DNA from 2 places in the Methyloversatilis sp. RAC08 genome. Region 2 is predicted to be linked to the other one. Evidence: predicted binding sites of a transcription regulator. Region 2 holds the regulator's gene; the other holds the start of a gene.
What was found. Region 2 encodes sigma-54, which starts transcription at its own class of promoters, with help from an activator protein. Its sites were predicted from a motif close to TGGCACNNTTCCTGCT; they were not measured.

Region 1: a site for sigma-54 is predicted at 8,584-8,599, ahead of BSY238_RS04120 (CmpA/NrtA family ABC transporter substrate-binding protein). Genes of this name have one in related genera too.

Annotation. Positions count from the first base shown of each region.
Region 1 covers NZ_CP016448.1:915,481-925,418, reverse strand. The annotation lists gene BSY238_RS04160 (LutC/YkgG family protein) at 1-66, shown strand, start outside; gene BSY238_RS04155 (TonB-dependent receptor plug domain-containing protein) at 246-2,336, shown strand; gene BSY238_RS04150 (ATP-binding protein) at 2,412-4,358, shown strand; gene BSY238_RS04145 (response regulator) at 4,388-5,047, opposite strand; gene BSY238_RS04140 (sirohydrochlorin chelatase) at 5,140-5,511, shown strand; gene BSY238_RS04135 (response regulator) at 5,611-6,516, shown strand; gene BSY238_RS04130 (SpoIIE family protein phosphatase) at 6,513-7,688, shown strand; gene BSY238_RS04125 (ANTAR domain-containing response regulator) at 7,800-8,381, shown strand; gene BSY238_RS04120 (CmpA/NrtA family ABC transporter substrate-binding protein) at 8,754-9,938, shown strand, end outside.
Region 2 covers NZ_CP016448.1:1,721,225-1,731,162, reverse strand. The annotation lists gene ribBA (bifunctional 3,4-dihydroxy-2-butanone-4-phosphate synthase/GTP cyclohydrolase II) at 1-951, shown strand, start outside; gene ribH (6,7-dimethyl-8-ribityllumazine synthase) at 972-1,445, shown strand; gene nusB (transcription antitermination factor NusB) at 1,449-1,940, shown strand; gene thiL (thiamine-phosphate kinase) at 1,961-2,923, shown strand; gene BSY238_RS08010 (phosphatidylglycerophosphatase A family protein) at 2,982-3,428, shown strand; gene BSY238_RS08005 (CinA family protein) at 3,428-3,922, shown strand; gene recA (recombinase RecA) at 3,979-5,010, shown strand; gene recX (recombination regulator RecX) at 5,007-5,450, shown strand; gene lptB (LPS export ABC transporter ATP-binding protein) at 5,443-6,183, shown strand; gene BSY238_RS07985 (RNA polymerase factor sigma-54) at 6,204-7,640, shown strand; gene hpf (ribosome hibernation-promoting factor, HPF/YfiA family) at 7,704-8,024, shown strand; gene ptsN (PTS IIA-like nitrogen regulatory protein PtsN) at 8,145-8,633, shown strand; gene hprK (HPr(Ser) kinase/phosphatase) at 8,602-9,537, shown strand; gene BSY238_RS07965 (PsiF family protein) at 9,641-9,938, shown strand, end outside.

The sequences.
Region 1 (9,938 bases), 810 kb from region 2:
ATCGAACAGACCATCGTGCTCGGCGCGCACGGACCGTACCGGGTGCATCTGCTTATCGTGGGGTAGGCGGCGGAGCTGGGCATGCGCCGAACGGGCGCTTTGACGGATAATCGCTGCTTTTTGCCACTTGGTGAGGTCGTCGTGGCCAACCGGAGTAATCCCGAATTGAGTCTTCCGAATCGCACCCGATGCCAGTGCACGCCGCGTCCGGCGCAGCGGAGCGCGCGCAGTTGAGGCGTTTTCGCATGCGCTGGCCGGTCGCTTCGCTGGTGAGCGGCGCCGTCCTGTTCGGACAGCCTGCCGTGGCCGCCGAGCAACCCGAAGCGCCGCACCTCGATGACCTGCCGGTCGTGCTGTCGATGACCCGCATGCCGCAGCGCATCGACGATGCACCGGGTGCGGTCACGCTGATCACGCGCGAGGACATCGAACGTCTCGGCTATCGCCGTCTGACCCAGGTGCTGCGCCTGGTGCCCGGCATGAACGTGATGAGCGACACCGGGCACTCGCCAGCGGTTTTCTATCACGGCCTGGGTTCGCTGAATCCGAACCGCATGCAGGTGCTGATCGACGGTCGTTCGGTCTATTCGCCCTATCTGTTCGGTTACGTGGACTGGGACGCGCTGCCGCTGACGATGGAAGAGATCGAGCGCATCGAGGTGGTCCGTGGCTCGAATGCCACGACCTATGGCTCGAACGCCGTGGCGGGCGTGGTCAACATCGTCACCCGCAGCAGCCAGGACGGTCCGCGTTCAAGCATTTCGGTCAGCCGCGGCAATCGCGATGTGGCCGATGCGTCGATGCGTCTGCGGCACAGTTTCGGTCCACTGAGCATCGCGCTGAATGCGCGGACCATGGGCGATGCCGGTTTCGATGATCGCCATGACGACGCACGACTGAATTCGACTACCTTTCGCGCCGACCTGACGCTGAACAGCTCGGACGAAATCAGCCTGACGGCCGGGCAGAACAAGGGGCGCCGCGAATTGGGCTATCCCTATGGCGTGACCGGCAACAGCGCGAACGAGAACGGCTTCCGCGAATCGCTCACCGACAACCGCTTCATGCATCTGCGCTTCCGGCGGCTGGTGGCGACCGACAACGAATGGTCGGTGAGCTATTACCGCAATGAGGACCGGGGGCGCGAGGAGTGGTTCGGCGAAGCGGCCGACGTGGTCAATCAGGGTCTGATCGATGCCGGCTTTCCGTTTTTCTCCATCGGTTCGCTGCCGCTGCCTATCGACTACAACCGCTCGGCCACCCGGCAGAACATCGACTTCCAGCACAGCTTCGTTCCGGCGCAGGACTGGCGGGTGGCGTGGGGCGCTGAACTGCGCCACGAGGAATTGAAGTCGAAACGCATGTTCTTCCTGACCGGCCAGGAATCCGACGGTTTCGTGCGCGTGTCGGCGAATGTCGAATGGCGGCCGAACGACCGCTGGACCCTGAATGCCGGCAACATGATCGAGCGTTTCCGCGATCGCAGCCCGCAGGCCTCGCCGCGCCTGTTCGCGACCTGGCATGCGACACCCAACCATGCTCTGAAGGCCGGCGTCAGTCGTGCTTACCGTCATCCGGCGCTCATCGAAACCCGGGGTGATTCCCGCTTCATCTTTCCGGAAGTGGCGGCTGCACTGACCGCGCTCGACCCGGTGGCAGGGCCGCTGCTGGCGGACGGATTCAAGCAGGGTCGTTCGCGGCGCACTTACGTCGGCACCCCTTCGCTGCAGCCGGAACGCCTCGATTCGGTCGAGTTCGGTTATGTCGGGCAGTTCGGCGCATCCACACTTGATGTACGACTGTTTCACGAGCGTTTCAACCACTTGATCACCGAAACGCGCTATCGCGACAATGACTATCTCGAGACCGGCGTGACTTTCATCGACGGCGATGCGGTGACGATACAGGGCATCGAGTATCAATACCGCTATCGCGGTGACGGGCGCGAAATCTGGTTTTCGCAGGCCATTCCGCGCATCCGCTCCGACGCCAACTGCGATCCGCGGCGCGTCTGCTATGGCGACACGGTTCCGTCGTCGACCTGGTCGCTGACCTGGTTCGAGTCGCTGCCGCGCGACTGGTCGATTTCGGCCACGCTGCATGGCGTCAATTCCGCCCGCTGGTTCAGCGGCAGCGAGCGGGTCGACAGCTATCAGACGCTGGATGCGCGCATCGCGAAGAAATTCCGCAGCGGTGACTCCTTGTGGGAAGCCGCATTTGCGGTGACCGACATCGGTCCGCGCTACGAAACCTTCAACGATGACCAGGGCAGCCGCACCCCATTCAACGCAGTCGGTCGCCAGGCTCGGCTGACGCTGCGCACCAGCTGGTACTGAGCACTGGCCCGCCACGGGCTTCGCGTATCATGAGTGCGGTGAATTTTCGCGCTCGTCGCGTGTGGGGGACACAGGGTGCGGAGTCGTTTCGGACTCGATCGCCTCGGCTTTCGCAGTCGGGTACTGGTCGCCGCGCTTCTGCCCTCGGTGGCCATTGCGCTCGCACTGGCCATCCATTTCACGAGTACGCGCATCGACGACATCGAACAGTCGTTGATCGACCGCGCCGCGCTGCTGACTGGCAGCCTCGCGCCAGCCTCCGAATACGGCCTGTTCGTCGGCAATCTCGATATCCTGCAGTCGCTGGCCGATTCGATGATGCGGGAGCGCGGCGTGGACGGCGTACTCATCGTTGATCGTGACCAGCTCGTTCTGGCGCGCGCCGGGCAGGTCAGTGATCCGCCTGTAGACACCACGCGCGGTCTCGCCCGCACCGCGCTGCTGCAGAGCAGCGAACGTTTCCACCAGTTCGCCGCGCCGGTGTTTTCGGCCCAGGGGCCGTCGGATCTGCCGTTCGACGATCAACTGGAGCCGTCAGGGCCATTGCGTCTCGGTACCGTGGTGGTGCAGGTGTCGCGTTTCGGCAGCGCGCAGGCGCGGCGCGAACTGATCACCAGCGCCGTCCTGATCACCGCCGGCGGTCTGCTGCTGGCCGGCCTGTTCGCCCGCTTCCTGTCCGACGGCGTCACCGCACCGGTGCGTGCGCTGGCCGAAACCGTCCAGCGCATCGAGAAGGGCGATTTTTCGGTGCGTGCGCGCACCGGTGCGCGCGGCATCCTGCAGGTGCTCGAAGACGGCATCAACCGCATGGCAGTCTCCTTGCAGACGGCGCGCGCCGGGTTGGAGGAGCGGGTACATGACGCCACCGCCCAGCTGCAGCAGCAGAAAGAGGTGGCCGAGCAGGCCAGTCGCGCCAAGACGCAGTTCGTCGATGCGCTGCTGCACGATCTCAGCCAGCCACTGATGGCCATGGGGCTGGATATCCGCACGTTGAAGCTGCGGCTGCGCGACGACGAAAGTGCAGGTTTGCTGTCGCGGCTCGAACGTTCGTCGCTGAAGCTGGAAAACATGCGCGACGTGCTGCTCGATGTCGCGCGGCTGGAATCGGGGGCCACCCAGCCGCGGCTGACCGATTTTCCGCTTATCCGGGTATTCGACAGTCTGCGCGTCACCTTCGAAGCGCAGGCCGCTGAAAAGGGTCTGCGCTTCGAGCTGCATCCGACGCGTGCGTGGTGCCGCTCCGATCCGCTGCTGCTCGAACGGGTACTGGCCAATCTGGTGTCGAATGCGCTGCGCTACACCACGCGCGGCACGGTGTTCGCCGGCGTGCGCATGCTCGACGACGGACGCCTGCGCATCGAGGTGCGCGACAGTGGTCAGGGCATTCCGGCTGACCGCATCGACGATGTGTTCGAGGAATTCGTGCGCCTTCCCGGCGCAGACCCGGGGGCGGGCGGGCGCGGCATGGGACTGGGGCTGACCATCGTGAAGCGGCTGTGTGCCTTGCTCGGGCATGAAGTAAAGGTGCGCTCGCGCCCCGGCCGCGGTTCAACCTTCAGCGTCGTGTTGCCGCGGGTGCGCGCCTTCGTGCAGGCACCGGTGGCCGAGTCATTGCACGGGTTGGCGAGGCTGGCCGGATGTCGGGTGGCGCTGATCGATGACGATGCGGCGGTGCTGCAGTCGCTGCAGTCGCTGCTCAGTTCGGTCGGCATCGATGTGATTGCCGGTACCTCGCCCGACTTCGTATTGCGTCAGCTCAGGCAGGCCGGTGCGCCGGCCTTCATCATCAGCGATTACCAGCTGGGCGACGGACTGGATGGACTGAACGCGGTGCTGACGCTGCGGCGCGAACTGGGCGACGCCATTCCGGCGCTGGTGATGACCGGGCTGGCCGCCACGCGTGAGCTTGAAATCGAACTGGAGGGGCATGGCATCCCGCTGGTCGCGAAACCGGTGCGCCCGGTCGTGCTCGACGCGGTGATTGGCGGCATGCTGGACGCAGCCGATGATCTGGACGCATGACCGGGGCTGCGTTCAGGGCGACGCCGGGTTCAGTCCCTGGCAGGGCGTCGCGGCAACTTCACACCCATTTTCGACAGTGCAAATACCGCCTGCGTGCGGTTGCGTACGTCAAGCAGGCGCAGGATGGCTGAAATATGCGTCTTGCAGGTGCCGTCGGAAATGCCCAGTTCGCGGCAGATGAGCTTGTTCGGCAGACCTTCGATCATCAGTGTCAGCACTTCGATCTGACGCGGCGTCATGCCGATGTCGGCCAGGTCCTGGATATGCGCCTGCGGCGGATGGTCGACGCCGTGGCTGTCGAGCACCTGATGCGGCACATAGATGCCGCCCTTCATCACAAGCTGCAGTGCGCTGACCAGTATTGCCGTGTTCGAGCTTTTGGAAATGAAACCCATGGCACCCTGGTCGATGGCGCGCGTGATGGTGTCGCGATCGTCCTGGGCCGAAATCACCACCACCGGCACATCCGGAAACTCCTGACGCAGTTCGGTCAGCAGCGAGGTACCCCCGGCGTCCGGCAGATTTAGGTCGAGCAGCACCAGATCGGGCCGCAAACCGCTGCGCAGCATGGACAATGCGCGGGAAGCAAGCAAAGCGCACCGGATGTCCGGCTCGCTGTCCATGCCTGTCAGTACGCTGCGCAGCCCCTCCACAACCAGGGGCTGGTCTTCGATGATCATGACCTGCATGCACAGTCCCGTCGCGATGAGATGGCGCGAGTGTACCCGGGGCGCTTGACCGGCGCTTGATCGTAAGCACATAAATTGAAAGGGATTAAGCAGTGAAGCATGGTTTGATACTGTTCGGACATGGCTCGCGCGATCCGGAATGGGCGCGCCCATTGCGTGAGGTGGCGGCGCGCCTGACAGCCGCGCCGTCGGCGCCGTGCGTCGAACTCGCCTTTCTCGAGTTCCTCGAACCCACGCTCGATCAGGCCTGCGACCGGCTGGTCGCGGAGGGCGTGACGCACATTGCCGTGGTACCGATGTTCATCGCACAGAGCGGGCATGTCCGGCGCGACCTGCCGGCTCAGGTCGATGCGGCGCGTGCCCGTCATCCGTCGCTGCTCATCGATCTGGCGACGGCCGTGGGCGAGGACGCACGCGTGCAGCAGGTGATGGCCGAGGTGGCGCTGGCCGCCCTGAGTGGCTGAACTGGGTTCAAGACTCGGCGCAACAAGCCGTTAGCACTGCCAGAGGTCGGGTGCCATCAGGTTTGACGGGATTCCGGCCGCAGACTTCCGGAGCCTTGCATGCCGAATGTGTCAGCGAAAGTACGGGTGCTCGTCGTCGATGACGAACCCTTCAACCTCGAAATCATCCGGGAATATCTGGACGCACCCGGATTCGAGCTGACCATGGCTCACGACGGTGTCGAAGCATGGGCGCTGCTCGAAGATGCCGAGCGCGAATTCGACCTGCTGGTGCTGGACCGCATGATGCCGCGCCTCGACGGCATGGAAGTGTTGCGCCGCGTGCAGCGCACACCGCGCCTGCGCGGCATGCCGGTCATCATGCAGACGGCCGCCGCCACACCGGATCAGGTGCGTGAAGGGCTGGAAGCCGGTGCGCGCTACTACCTCACCAAGCCATACGAGCCGGATGCGCTGCTCGCCATCGTCAAGTCTGCGCTCGACGAAGTGCGTCGCACGCGTGAAATTCTGCTGCAGGTCGAAGACATACGCCGCGCAATGTGCATGCTCACGCATGCCGAGTTCGAATTCGCCACCCTGAAGCAGGCAACCGAACTGTCGACGCTGGCGTCGCTGGCCGCGCCGCAGCCGGAAAACATCGTGATGGGCCTGAGCGAGTTGCTGATCAACGCGGTCGAACACGGCAATCTGGGCATCACCTATGCTGAAAAATCACGCTTGCGCCTGGAAGACCGCTGGCAGGAAGAAGTCGAGCGCCGCCTGCAGATGCCTCAGAACGCGGGCAAGCGGGCGCGCCTGACGGTCGAACGCTCGGCTGCGGAAGTGCGCTTCACGGTGAGCGATCAAGGCCGGGGCTTCGACTACACGCGCTATCTCGATTTCGATCCGGAGCGCGCCTTCGATCCGAATGGCCGCGGCATCGCCATGGCGCGCCAGCTCTCCTTCAAGCGGCTCGAGTACATTGGATCCGGTAACGTGGTCAGCGCAGCGGTGGACGTGCAATGAGCCACACGCAAGTCAGTGCGGAAGACCTGACGCTGCCGGTCGATCAGCCGCCCGTGAGACCGATGACGGTACTGGTGGTCGACGACACCCTGATCGGCCGCGCGACTGTCAGCGCGCTCGTGCGTCGGCTGGGCTATCGCTGCATCGAAGCGTCTGACGGAGCGGCTGCGCTGCAGGCTTTTCGCAGCGTGCGTCCCGACATCGTGCTGATGGATGTCGTCATGCCCGGCATGGACGGCCTGCAGGCCACACGCGAACTGCGCCGCCTGTGCGCCGGCATCTGGCTGCCCATCCTGCTGCTGTCCGCGCGGTCAGACGATGAAGACATGATTGCCGGTCTGGAGGCCGGGGCCGACGACTACCTCACCAAGCCGATCCGGCGCGCCATCCTGGCGGCCAAGTTGTCTGCCTGTGCGCGTCAGCTGGCATTGCAGGCAGACATGAACAATTACCGCGCCGAGCAGGAAGCGGAAATCGAGTTCGCGCGTGCCGTCATCGAGCGCCAGGTGAAGGGCAAGGCCGTCGCCGACTCGCGGGTGCGCTATTCGGTGACGCCGACGACCCAGTTCTCCGGCGACATCGTTGCGGTGTCGCGCTCCCCGTCCGGTGCGCTGTACGCGCTGCTGGCCGATGCCACGGGTCATGGGCTGGCTGCAGCGATCAGCGTGCTGCCGGTGCTGCAGGTGTTTTTCGGCATGGCGGCCAAGAACCTCTCGCTCGGCCTGATGGCCGGCGAAATCAACCGCCACCTGATGTCCTCCCTGCCGGTCGGCCGCTTTGTCGCGGCGAGCATGGTCCGACTGGGAAATGGCTTCGGCGAGCTTTGGGTCGGCGGCACGCCGGACATCCTGTGGCTGAACAAGCAAGGCGTGGTGTTCGAGCGATTCGCGTCCGCCAATCTGCCGCTGGGCATCGACGCCGACGATCCGGTCAACGTCCCGCCGCGCCATTTCCGGTGGAGCCCGGGCGACCAGCTCGTTCTGTGTTCGGACGGTCTGCTCGAAGCGCAGTCACCAGCCAGTGAAGCGTTCGGCAGCCACCGTCTCGAAGCGGTGTTGCGCGACACCCTGCCCACGCAACGCCACGATGCGGTGCGCAAGGCGCTCGCCATGCATCTGGACGGGGCATCGGCGCATGACGACGTGTCCCTGTTGGTGATCAATCTCGACTGAAACCCGCGCCGCAGGGCGCGGTTGCATCGACCGAGCTGACCGTGCCGGCATATCCGGCGCGTTGGCACAGCGATTGCATGCCATGAACACCCGAACTTCGAATGATGCTCCATGGCTGTTCTCAATGTTCTGGTGGTCGATGAATCGCGCAAGCGCGCGGCGGAAATCTGCGCCGGGCTCGCCTGCGCCGGCTATCAGGTGGCTGCCGTGCTGTCGAGCGCCTACGACCTGCATCTCAGGGTCGAGGAGCTCAAACCCGACGTCATCTTGATCCAGACCGATTCGCCATCTCGCGACACCCTGGAACACATGGCTGCGATGGACCGGGAAAAGCCGCGTCCGGTCATCGTGTTCGCCAACGAATCCGATAGCAAGACCATCCGCCGCGCCATGAAGGCCGGCGTGTCGGCCTATGTGGTCGACGGGCTGGAAGCCAAGCGCATCAAGCCCATCATCGATGTGGCCCTGGCGCAGTTCGAGGAACATCAGGAACTGCGGCGCGCGCGCGATGAGGCGCGGCAGAAGCTGTCGGACCGCATCACCATCGATCGCGCCAAGGGTGTGCTGATGAAGCTGCGCGGCATCGAGGAGGATGCTGCGTACCACACGCTGCGCAAGCTGGCGATGGAACGCGGCAAGACAATAGCCGCCGTCAGCGAAGACCTGCTCGCGACCGCCCGACTGCTCGGCTGACCTCACGCCGGTTGCATCCGCCGCCGGCGTTTCCTTTTCCGTCTGTTCCTTCGCCTGAGCCGATCGCCGCGGTTCGTCATGGTGCGCGGCGTTGAGCTGTTGCACCGCACAAGTGCAGTCCGATGATTCAGCGTGCGGGCAGTTCTCGGATCGAGCAGTCAAAACCCTTGAAAAACAGCTGGATGGATGCGGTGCTGTCCTCTGGCACGCCGCATGCTACTGGCAGTACAAGGCGCAACAACGACGTTGCGGCCAGCGAGGCTCGAAAGCCTCCGACAGGGACAGGGGCGTCCATCCGGCTCGGCTTTCACCGCTGCGGATGCACGCCCCTTTTTCATTCTGGAACCGAAACATGAACCGACGGAGAACACGATGGCTGACCATCCGAAACAGGCAGACAGCGCGCAGGCCCCAGGCATCATTGAAACCCCAGACAAGCGCCGCAGCTTCCTCAGACAGGGCGTCGCACTGGGCGCAGGAGCCGCGCTCATGAGCATGGTGCCGCCCGGCGTGCGTTCGGGAGCGTGGGCCGCCGGCTCGGACGCACCCGAGAAGAAGGAAGTCCGCATCGGCTTCATTCCGCTGACCGACTGTTCCAGCGTCGTGATGGCGGCGGTGGAGAAGTTCGACGAAAAGTACGGCATCAAGATCATCCCGTCCAAGGAAGCCTCGTGGGCCGCGGTGCGCGACAAGCTGGTCAACGGCGAGCTCGATGCAGCGCACGTGCTTTACGGCCTGGTGTACGGCGTGCATCTGGGCATCGGAGGCCCGAAGAAGGACATGGCCGTGCTGATGAACCTGAACAACAACGGGCAGGCCATCACGCTCGCCAACAAGCTGAAGGATCAGGGCGTCACCGACGGTACCAGCCTGAAGAAGCTGCTGACCAGCAAGCCGGGCGACTACACTTTCGCGCAGACCTTCCCCACCGGCACCCATGCCATGTGGCTGTATTACTGGCTTGCAGCGCACGACATCAACCCGATGAAGGATGTCAAGGTCATCACCGTGCCGCCGCCGCAGATGGTTGCGAACATGCGCGTTGGCAACATGGATGGCTTCTGCGTCGGCGAGCCATGGAACAACCGCGCCATCATCGACAAGATCGGCTTCACTTCGGTGACCACGCAGGACATCTGGACCGATCACCCGGAAAAGGTGCTCGGCACCACCGCTGATTGGGTCAGCAAGAACCCCAATACTGCGCGTGCCATGACGGCCGCCATTCTGGAAGCCGGCAAATGGATCGACGCCTCGCTGGTGAACCGGCGCAAGACGGCCGAGGTCGTGGCGACCAAGTCCTACATCAACACCGACATGGACGTCATCCTGGAACGCATGCTGGGCCGCTATTCGAACGGCCTCGGCAAGAGCTGGGACGACAAGAACGCGATGAAATTCTTCAACGATGGTGCGGTGAACTTCCCCTACCTGTCTGATGGCATGTGGTTCCTGACCCAGCACAAGCGCTGGGGGTTGCTCAAGTCCGACCCGGACTACCTGGCTGTCGCCAAGGCCATCAACCGCATCGACATCTACAAGCAGGCCGCGACGGCC
Region 2 (9,938 bases):
AATTTCATGGTCAAGCACTGTCGCGGCCTGGTTTGCCTGACGCTGACCGAAGAGCGCTGCCGCCAGCTCGGGCTGGAACAGATGGTGCGCCACAACCGCACGCCGCACGGCACCGCGTTCACCGCGTCGATCGAGGCGGCGACCGGCGTGACCACCGGCATTTCGGCGCACGACCGCGCGCGCACCATCCAGGTCGCCGTGGCACGCAACGCGAAACCCGACGACATCGTGATGCCCGGCCACATCTTCCCGCTGACCGCACAGAAGGGTGGCGTGCTGATCCGCGCCGGCCACACCGAAGCCGGCTGCGATCTGGCCCATCTGGCCGGGCTGGAGCCGGCGGCCGTGATCTGCGAAATACTGAAGGACGACGGCACGATGGCGCGTCTGCCCGACCTGATCGAATTCGCCAAAGAGCACGGCCTGAAGATCGGCGCCATCCGCGACCTGATCGCGTGGCGCGCGGCCACCGAGGCGCTGGTGCGCGAAGTGTCTCGGCGCGAGGTCAGCGGCGCCTACGGCCGCTTCATGCTGCACGGCTTCGAAGACATGACCACCGGCGAAATCCATCTCGCCATGGTCAAGGGCGACATCGATCCCGACGTGGAAACACTGGTGCGCGTGCACGAACCGATTTCGGTGCTCGATTTCCTCGACGGCGACAGCCCGCGCCACAGTTTCAGCATCGACCGCTCGATGCAGATCATCAACGACGCCGGCCGTGGCGTCATCGTCATGTTGCGCCGGACCGAAACCGACGCCGACCTGCGCCGCCTGCTCGATGATCCGGGCGCGGCGCCGGCCGTGCGTTGGGATGCCCGCACCTTCGGCGTCGGCGCGCAGATACTGCGTTCGCTGAACGTGCGCAAGATGAGGCTGCTGGCCAACCCGCGCAAGATTCCGAGCATGGCCGGCTTCGACCTCGAACTGGCCGGCTACCTGACAGACTGACCGAACAAGCGAGAACCACCATGCCGCGCTTCAATGACATTCCCGAAATCGCCGAAAATCTCGACGGCAAGGGCCTGCGCGTCGCCATTGCGATGGCCCGCTTCAACCCGGACATCGGCAGCGGCCTGCTGTCTGCATGCTGCGCCGAACTGCGCACGCTGGGCGTGGCACCGGCCGACACGCTCATCGTGAGCGTGCCCGGCGCGCTTGAGCTGCCGCTGGTACTTCAAAGGCTTGCATTGTCCGGAAAGTACGACGCGCTGGTCGCGCTCGGTGCGGTCATCCGCGGCGAGACCTACCACTTCGAAATCGTGTCCAACGAAATGGCGCGCGGCGTGTCCGACGTGCAACTCAAGACCGGCGTGCCGATTGCCAACGGCGTGCTGACCACCGAAGACGATGACCAGGCGCTTGCCCGCATGCACGAGAAGGGCGCCGACTGCGCCCGCGCCGCGGTCGAAATGGCCCGACTGATCGCCACCCTGACAGACTGATCCATGGACAACACCTCCGACACCGGCGACATCAAGACCGCCGACGCACCGCGCAAATCCGGCCGCCGTCTGGCCCGTGAATTCGCGGTACAGGGCATTTACCAGTGGTTGCTGTCCGGCAACGACCTGCCGGCGATCGACGCGCACCTGAGCGAAGACGACGGCTTCACGAAGGTCGACCGCAAGTTGTTCCGCACCTTGCTCAATGGCGCGCACGACAAGGCCGACGCATTGCGCGTCCAGTTCGGCAGTCACCTCGACCGGCCGGTCGGCGAATTGTCGCCGGTCGAGCACGCCATCCTGCTGGTGGCGACCTTCGAGCTGGCGCACCAGATCGAAACGCCGTACCGCGTCGTGATCAACGAAGCGATCGAACTCGCAAAGGATTTCGGTGGCTCGGATGGCCACAAGTTCATCAATGGCGTACTCGACAAGCTGGCGCCGCAATTGCGCGCCGTGGAAGTCGAGGCGGCGCGCAACCGTCCGCGTCGATAGCCGCTATTCCGGTGAGTCCGGTGAGCCCGGAATTCGAGCTGATCCGCCGCCACTTCGTCCGGCCGATGCGTGGCGCGGCGCTCGGGCCGGGTGATGACTGTGCGCTGGTCAGCCCGTCTGCCGGCTGCGAACTGGCCGTCACCAGCGACATGCTGGTCAGCGGCACCCACTTCCTGCCCGATACCGATCCGCGCCGACTCGGCTGGAAGACGCTGGCAGTCAATCTGTCCGACCTCGCAGCCATGGGAGCCACTCCGCGCTGGGTCACGCTTGCCCTGTCTCTGCCGCAGGTGAACGACGACTGGCTGGCCGCTTTCGCTGACGGATTCTTCGATTGCGCATATATATATGGCGTCGACCTGATTGGCGGCGACACGACGCGCGGCCCGCTGACGCTGTGCGTGACGGCATTCGGCGAAGTGGCGACCGGCAAGGCGCTGCGCCGAAGCGGAGCGCACGTCGGCGATGATATCTGGGTGTCCGGTCAGCCGGGCCGGGCCGCGCTGGGGCTGGCCGACGCGCTCGGCCGCCTGCGCCTGAAGAATGCGTGTCGCGACGAATGCATCGCGGCGCTGGAAAAGCCGCTGCCGCAGGTGGCGCTCGGACGCGCCCTGCACGACCTTGCAGGCGCGGCGATCGACGTATCCGACGGACTGCTGGCCGATCTGGGTCATATTGCCGCGGCCAGCGGCCTGCATGCAGTGGTCGAAGACGCAGCTTTGCCCTGGCCCGCGCTGCGCGCCGCCTGCGATGACGAGGCCACCGTTCGTCGCGCCTTGCTGGCCGGCGGCGACGACTATGAATTGCTGTTCTGCGCGCCGCGCAGTGCGCACGATGCGTTGCGCCGGCTGTCAGACAGCATGTCGCTGCCGCTCACCCGCATCGGCGCGATGCGTGCCGGCGGTGCCGGTGATGTCAGCCTGGTCGATGCGCAGGGTTGCGAACTGCCGGTCGCGCACCGCGGCTACGACCACTTTTCCTGAAGCGATGATCAAGACCTCCGTTCCGCCCGGCTTCGGTTTCCTTGCCCATCCGGCCCACATGCTGGCTTGCGGCTTCGGCAGCGGTCTGGTGCCGTTCGCGTCCGGCACCTGGGGCACGCTGGCGGCCTGGCCGCTGTATCTGCTGATCAAGCCGTCGTTTTCCGACGCGGCCTTCGGCATTTTCCTGCTGATCGCCGTCATCATCGGTTCGCTGGCCTGCCAGCGCACCGGGCGCGACCTCGGCGTGCCCGACCACGGCGCCATCGTGTGGGACGAAATCGTCGCCTTCTGGCTCGTGCTGTGGGTGACGCCGCCCGATTTCTTCTGGCAGCTTGCGGCCTTCCTCGCGTTCCGCCTGTTCGACATATTCAAGCCGCCACCGGCGCGCTGGGTCGATATCCACATGAAGAACGGCTTCGGTGTCATGCTGGACGACCTGATTGCGGCCCTGTTCGCCATGGTGTCGCTGGCGCTGGGCAAGCTGCTGCTGGAGCGTTTTGCATGATGGACGAGGAATTCGCTGCGTTGTCGGCCGCGGTGGGCGCAGCGTGTGTCGCGTCAGGGCATGTCGTCGTTGCGGCTGAATCGTGCACCGGGGGCTGGGTGGCAGAAGTGCTGACCGCCACCGCCGGCAGCTCGGGCTGGTTTGACTGCGGTTTGGTGACCTACTCGAACGCCGCCAAGCAGCGCCTGCTCGATGTGCCGGTCGAATTGCTGGCCGCGCACGGCGCAGTCAGCGAGCCGGTCGCGCTGGCCATGGCGCGCGGTGCGCTGGCCCGGTCGGCCGCAACGGTCGCGCTGTCGGTCACCGGCATTGCCGGTCCGGGCGGTGCGACACCGGGCAAGCCGGTCGGCACGGTGTGCTTCGGCTGGGCCGTGAAGGGTGGCGTCGAGCGCAGCGAAACGCGTCATTTCGATGGCGACCGCGAAACCGTGCGCCGCCTATCCGTACGTCATACACTGACTGTGCTGCTGGCTTTGCTGGCAGCGCAGACCTGAAAGCACGTGGCAAGAACTGTGCCATAATCGACCGAAAGCAAACGAAAGGATTCCGCATGGACGACAGCAAGGCCAAGGCGCTCGCGGCAGCGCTGGCACAGATTGAGAAGCAGTTCGGCAAGGGCTCGATCATGCGCATGAGCGACGGCCAGCTCGAAAACGACATCCAGGCCGTATCGACCGGTTCGCTGGGACTGGACATCGCGCTCGGAATCGGCGGCCTGCCGCGCGGTCGGGTGGTCGAAATCTACGGTCCGGAATCATCCGGCAAGACCACGCTGACGCTGCAGGTCATCGCCGAAATGCAGAAGATCGGCGGCACGGCGGCCTTCATCGACGCCGAACACGCACTCGACGTGCAGTACGCCGGCAAGCTTGGCGTAAATGTCAGCGACCTGCTGATTTCCCAGCCCGACACCGGCGAGCAGGCACTGGAAATCGTCGACATGCTGGTGCGTTCCGGCGGTGTGGACGTGATCGTCATCGACTCGGTCGCCGCGCTGACGCCGAAGGCCGAAATCGAGGGCGAAATGGGCGATTCGTTGCCCGGCCTGCAGGCCCGCCTGATGAGTCAGGCGCTGCGCAAGCTGACGGCGAGCATCAAGCGCACCAACACGATGGTCATCTTCATCAACCAGATCCGCATGAAGATCGGCGTCATGTTCGGCAATCCGGAAACCACCACCGGCGGCAATGCGCTGAAGTTCTATGCCTCGGTCCGCCTCGACATCCGCCGCATCGGCGCGATCAAGAAGGGCGAAGAGGTGATCGGCTCGGAAACCCGCGTCAAGGTGGTGAAGAACAAGGTTGCGCCGCCGTTCAAGCAGACCGAATTCGACATCCTGTACGGCGAGGGCATTTCGCGCGAAGGCGAAATCATCGAGCTGGGCGTGCTGCACAAATTCGTAGAAAAGTCGGGCGCCTGGTATTCCTACGGCACCGAGCGCATCGGCCAGGGCAAGGACAACGTGCGCGAGTTCCTGCGCGCCAATCCGGTCATGGCACGCGAGATCGAGAACAAGGTGCGCGTGGCCTGCGGCATGCCTGAAATGGGCGTCGTTGTGGCAGGACGGGAAGAGGCTGCGTGAGCGCAAGCCTGCGCGAGAAGGCCCTGCGCCTGCTCGCGCGGCGTGATCACAGTCGCGCTGAACTGGTGCGAAAACTGTCGGAGGACGGCAACCATGACGATATCGCAGCGCTGCTGACGCGTTTCGAGGAATGTGGCCTCGTTTCGGATGCACGTTTTGCGGAACAATTCGTGTCGTCACGTGCAACGCGCTTCGGTGCGCGTCGCCTGCAGCACGAACTGAAACTCCGTGGTGTGCCGGAAGATGACGCGGGTGCCGCGCTGGCCGCACTGGAACAGGATGAAACCGTCCGTGCACGTGCCGTATGGGCGCGCCGGTTCGATGCCGCACCGCAGGATGCGAAGGCCTGGGCACGGCAGGCGAGATTTCTTCAATCACGCGGTTTTTCCGCCGATAGCATACGCAAGGTACTGCGCGAACAACCCGACCAAGATGACTGAAAACCGGAGTGCCAGCCGGCTCAAGGTTGAGCGGCTGCGCAAGAAATACAAATCGCGCCCGGTCGTGAAGGATGTGTCCTTCGAGGTTGGCAGCGGCGAAGTGATCGGTCTGCTGGGCCCGAACGGTGCCGGCAAGACGACCTGTTTCTACATGATCGTCGGCCTGGTCACGGCCGACGGCGGCGAGATCCACCTTGATGGCGAGCGGCTGACGCACCTGCCGATACACCGGCGGGCGCACCAGGGCTTGTCCTATCTGCCGCAGGAGAACTCGGTATTCCGCAAGCTGGACGTCGAGGAGAACATCCTCGCCATCCTGGAACTGAACGAGAAGGATGCGCGGGTGCGAGCACAGCGGCTGGAAGAATTGCTGGCCGAACTGGGCATTGCCCACCTGCGCAAGAGTGCGGCCGTGGCGCTGTCGGGCGGCGAGCGGCGGCGTGTCGAGATCGCCCGCGCACTGGCCACGTCGCCGCGCTTCATCCTGCTCGACGAACCGTTCGCCGGTGTGGACCCGATTGCGGTGATCGACATCCAGAAAACCATCCGCTTCCTGAAGGAACGCGGCATCGGCGTTCTGATCACCGACCACAATGTGCGGGAAACGCTGGGCATCTGTGACCGGGCTTACATCATCAACGAAGGCGAGGTGCTGGCGAGCGGCCGGCCGGACGAAATCGTGTATAACGAAAGTGTCAGGAAGGTCTATCTGGGCGAGCATTTCCGCCTGTAGCCCGCCGAAATTTGCACACCATGAAGCAGTCGCTGCAACTCAAACTTTCCCAGCATCTTGCGCTGACACCGCAGCTGCAACAGTCGATCCGGCTATTGCAGCTGTCGACCATCGAATTCAATCAGGAAATCGAACGTTTCCTCGATGAGAACCCGATGCTCGAGCGTGACGAGCCGGATGCCACCGCCAGCTTCCAGCCGCCGCCCGAAAGCGTTGCCGAGGTGCGCGATGCGCCGCAGGAAAGCACCCAGGCCAGCGCCGACGAACGTGCCCCCGAGGGTACGGGCAGCGCCGACATGGACGAGTGGTCGGGCGAAGGCGGCAACTACGGTACGCGCAGCGGCGGCGACGATGACGATGGCGACTACCAGGACGTGCAGGCGGCCGGTACCTCGCTGAGGGACCACCTGTGCGGCCAGCTCGCCCTGTCGCAGATGAGCGAGCGCGACCGCTATCTGATCCGCCTGCTGATCGAAGCGCTTGACGATGACGGCTACCTGAACCAGGGCCTGGACGAACTGGTCGAGCTGCTGCCGGAAGAGGCCGACATCGACCTCGACGACCTGTCGATCGCGCTGCGCCAGTTGCAGAACTTCGACCCGCCCGGCGTGGCGGCGCGCGACCCGCGCGAATGCCTGCTGATGCAGCTCAACTTCCTGGCGACCGACGAAGTATCGACGCTTGCACGCGTCATCATCGATCAGCACATCGATCTGCTGGCTGCGCGTGATTTCGCCAAGATCCGGCGTGCGGTCGGCTGCGATGAAGAACTGCTGCGCGCCGCACAGAACCTGATCCGTTCGCTCAACCCCCGTCCGGGTGCCCAGTTCGCGCCGATCGATGCGCGCTACATCGTGCCCGACGTCGTGGTGCGCAAGGTGCGCGGCCAATGGACGGCGCTGCTCAATCCGGATGCCATGCCGCGTCTGCGGATCAACCGGCTGTATGCGGAAATCCTGCAGGGCCAGCGCGGCAGCGGTCTGTCCGGCCAGCTGCAGGAGGCCAAGTGGCTGATCAAGAATGTCCAGCAGCGCTTCGACACCATCCTGCGTGTCTCTCAGGCCATCGTCGAGCGCCAGCGCCAGTTCTTCGAATTCGGTGAGGTTGCGATGCGGCCGCTGACGCTGCGCGAGATCGCGGAGACGCTGGAACTGCATGAATCCACCATTTCTCGGGTGACGTCGCAGAAGTACATGGCGACGACACGCGGCCTGTTCGAACTGAAATATTTTTTCGGCAGCCATGTGGCAACCGAAAGCGGCGGGGCCTGCTCAGCCACCGCAATCCGCGCACTCATCCGCCAGTTGGTGGGTGCCGAGGATGCCAAGCGTCCGTTGTCGGACTCGCGCATCGCGGAAATACTGGGTCAGCAGGGCATCGTGGTTGCGCGGCGCACCATCGCCAAATACCGTGAATCGCTCAACATCCCGCCGGTCAGCGTGCGCAAGGCGATCTAGCGCGTTCAATGACGAACGCCCGGACCGTCCCGCATATTCCGTCCCGCAACGACAGGAGGCAGCATGAACCTCACCATCACCGGCCATCATCTTGAAGTGACGCAGCCGATCCGCGACTACATCGAGTCCAAGCTCGAACGCGTGATCCGCCATTTCGACCACGTAACAAGCGTTTCCGTGATTCTGACTGTCGAAAAGCTGCGACAGAAGGCGGAAGTCACTCTGCACGTGCGAGGCCGCGACATCTTCGTCGAAGCGGAAAGCGAAGACATGTATGCCACCCTCGACAACCTGATGGACAAACTCGATCGTCAGGTGCTCAAACACAAGGAAAAATCGAACGAGCACACGCGCGAGTCGGTCAAGCACCAAGCGGCAGAATGACACGATTGCCATCTGTCACGAGCGTATAATCCGACGTCTTGTTGCAGTGCAATCAACTTCACGGCGCGGTTTCCGATATCCGGTAATCGCGCCCGCCGCGTGTTCGGAGTAGCCCCTGACATGACGCTCATCGCCAAGCTGTTGCCCGTTTCGAATGTCTGTATCGGCCTTGAGGCCAGCAGCAAGAAACGTGTGTTCGAACAGGCCGGCCTGCTGTTCGAGAACCATCAGGGTATTGCCCGCAGCCAGGTGTTCGACAGCCTGTTCGCACGGGAAAAGCTCGGCTCCACCGGACTCGGTCAGGGCGTGGCGATTCCGCACGGCCGCATCAAGGGTCTGAAGGAAGCCATCGGCGGGTTTGTGCGGCTGGATACGCCGGTCGCCTTCGATGCGCCGGACGGCCGACCGGTCAATCTGCTGTTCGTGCTGCTGGTGCCCGAGCAGGCAACCGAGCTGCATCTGCAGATATTGTCCGAGCTGGCACAAATGTTTGCAGACAAGGCGTTCCGCGAACAGCTGCTTCAGGCAGCAGACGCCGCTGCCATCCACGCTCTATTCACCACCTGGCAACCGGTGCATGCGGAAGCTCAGCGTCGCGCGGCTGTTTGAGGACAATCGCGACCGTCTTCGCCTGCAGTGGCAGTGCGGCGACGGCAACACACTGATCGTTGCCGATCAGATCGGCCTGTCGCCCGCCGATCTCGTCGGGCATCTCAATACCATTCACACCCGGCGCATCCAGGTCATCGGCGTGCCGGAAATCCTGTGGGTTGAAAACGTCAGTCCGCGCAAGGTCGAGGACATCGTGGGTTCGCTGCTGGAAGCCCATCCGCCGGCCTTCATCGTCGCCGACGGCGCCCAGCCGCCGGCCGCCATACGCGCCGGCTGTGCGGAGCACGGCATTCCGCTGATCACCACGCAACGCAGTGCGGCATCGGTCATCGACCAGGTGCGCGCCTACCTCGCGCGCGAACTGGCCGACCAGACCACGCTGCACGGCGTATCGATGGATGTGCTTGGCATGGGCGTGCTGATCACCGGTGATTCGGGTGTCGGCAAGAGCGAACTTGCGCTCGAACTGATTTCGCGCGGGCACGGGCTGGTTGCCGACGACTGCGTGGAAATCTCGCGCATCGCGCCGACCGTACTCGAGGGGCGCTGCCCCGAATTGCTGAAGGACTTTCTCGAAGTTCGCGGGCTGGGCGTGCTGAATATCCGGACGGTATTCGGTGAAACTGCCTGTCGGCGCAAGATGAAGCTGCAGCTCGTCGTGCATCTGCAGAAGCAGGTAACCGGTCTGCCTGAAGCCACGCGCATGCCGCTCGACAACGAGGTCATGGACATCCTCGGCGTGAAGATACGCAAGGTTGTCATACCGGTGGCGGCCGGACGCAATCTGGCCGTGCTGGTCGAGGCGGCCGTACGCGTCACGATTCTCCGTTTCCGCGGCATCGACTCCACACTCGAATTCGTAGAACGTCAGCGCCGCGCGCTTGGCGGCGACGAGGGCTGAAACAGAACTTCCCTGTTCGATGACATGCGAATATCATGCGAATCGACTGGCGCCTGTCAGTCGATTCGCATGTTCATTCATTGTTGTCGTGAGGAGGTACATCATGTCCGCATACCGCTTGTCCTCGACGCTGACTGTCCTGTCAGCAGCCTTTCTGCTCGTCTCGCCGAGCGCCGCCATCGCCGGGCCGCAGCAGGAGAAGATGAAAGCCTGCAATGCCGAAGCGAAGGAGAAGGCGCTCAAGGGCGATGAACGTCGCAGCTTCATGAGCGGCTGCCTGTCGTCGGGTTCTGCCGCAAAACAGACGCTGACGGCCGACGAAGCGGGTGCGCTGAAGGACCGCAAGAAGCAGTGCCGCACCGAAGCCACCGAAAAGGCGCTCAAGGGCGAAGAAAGAAAGT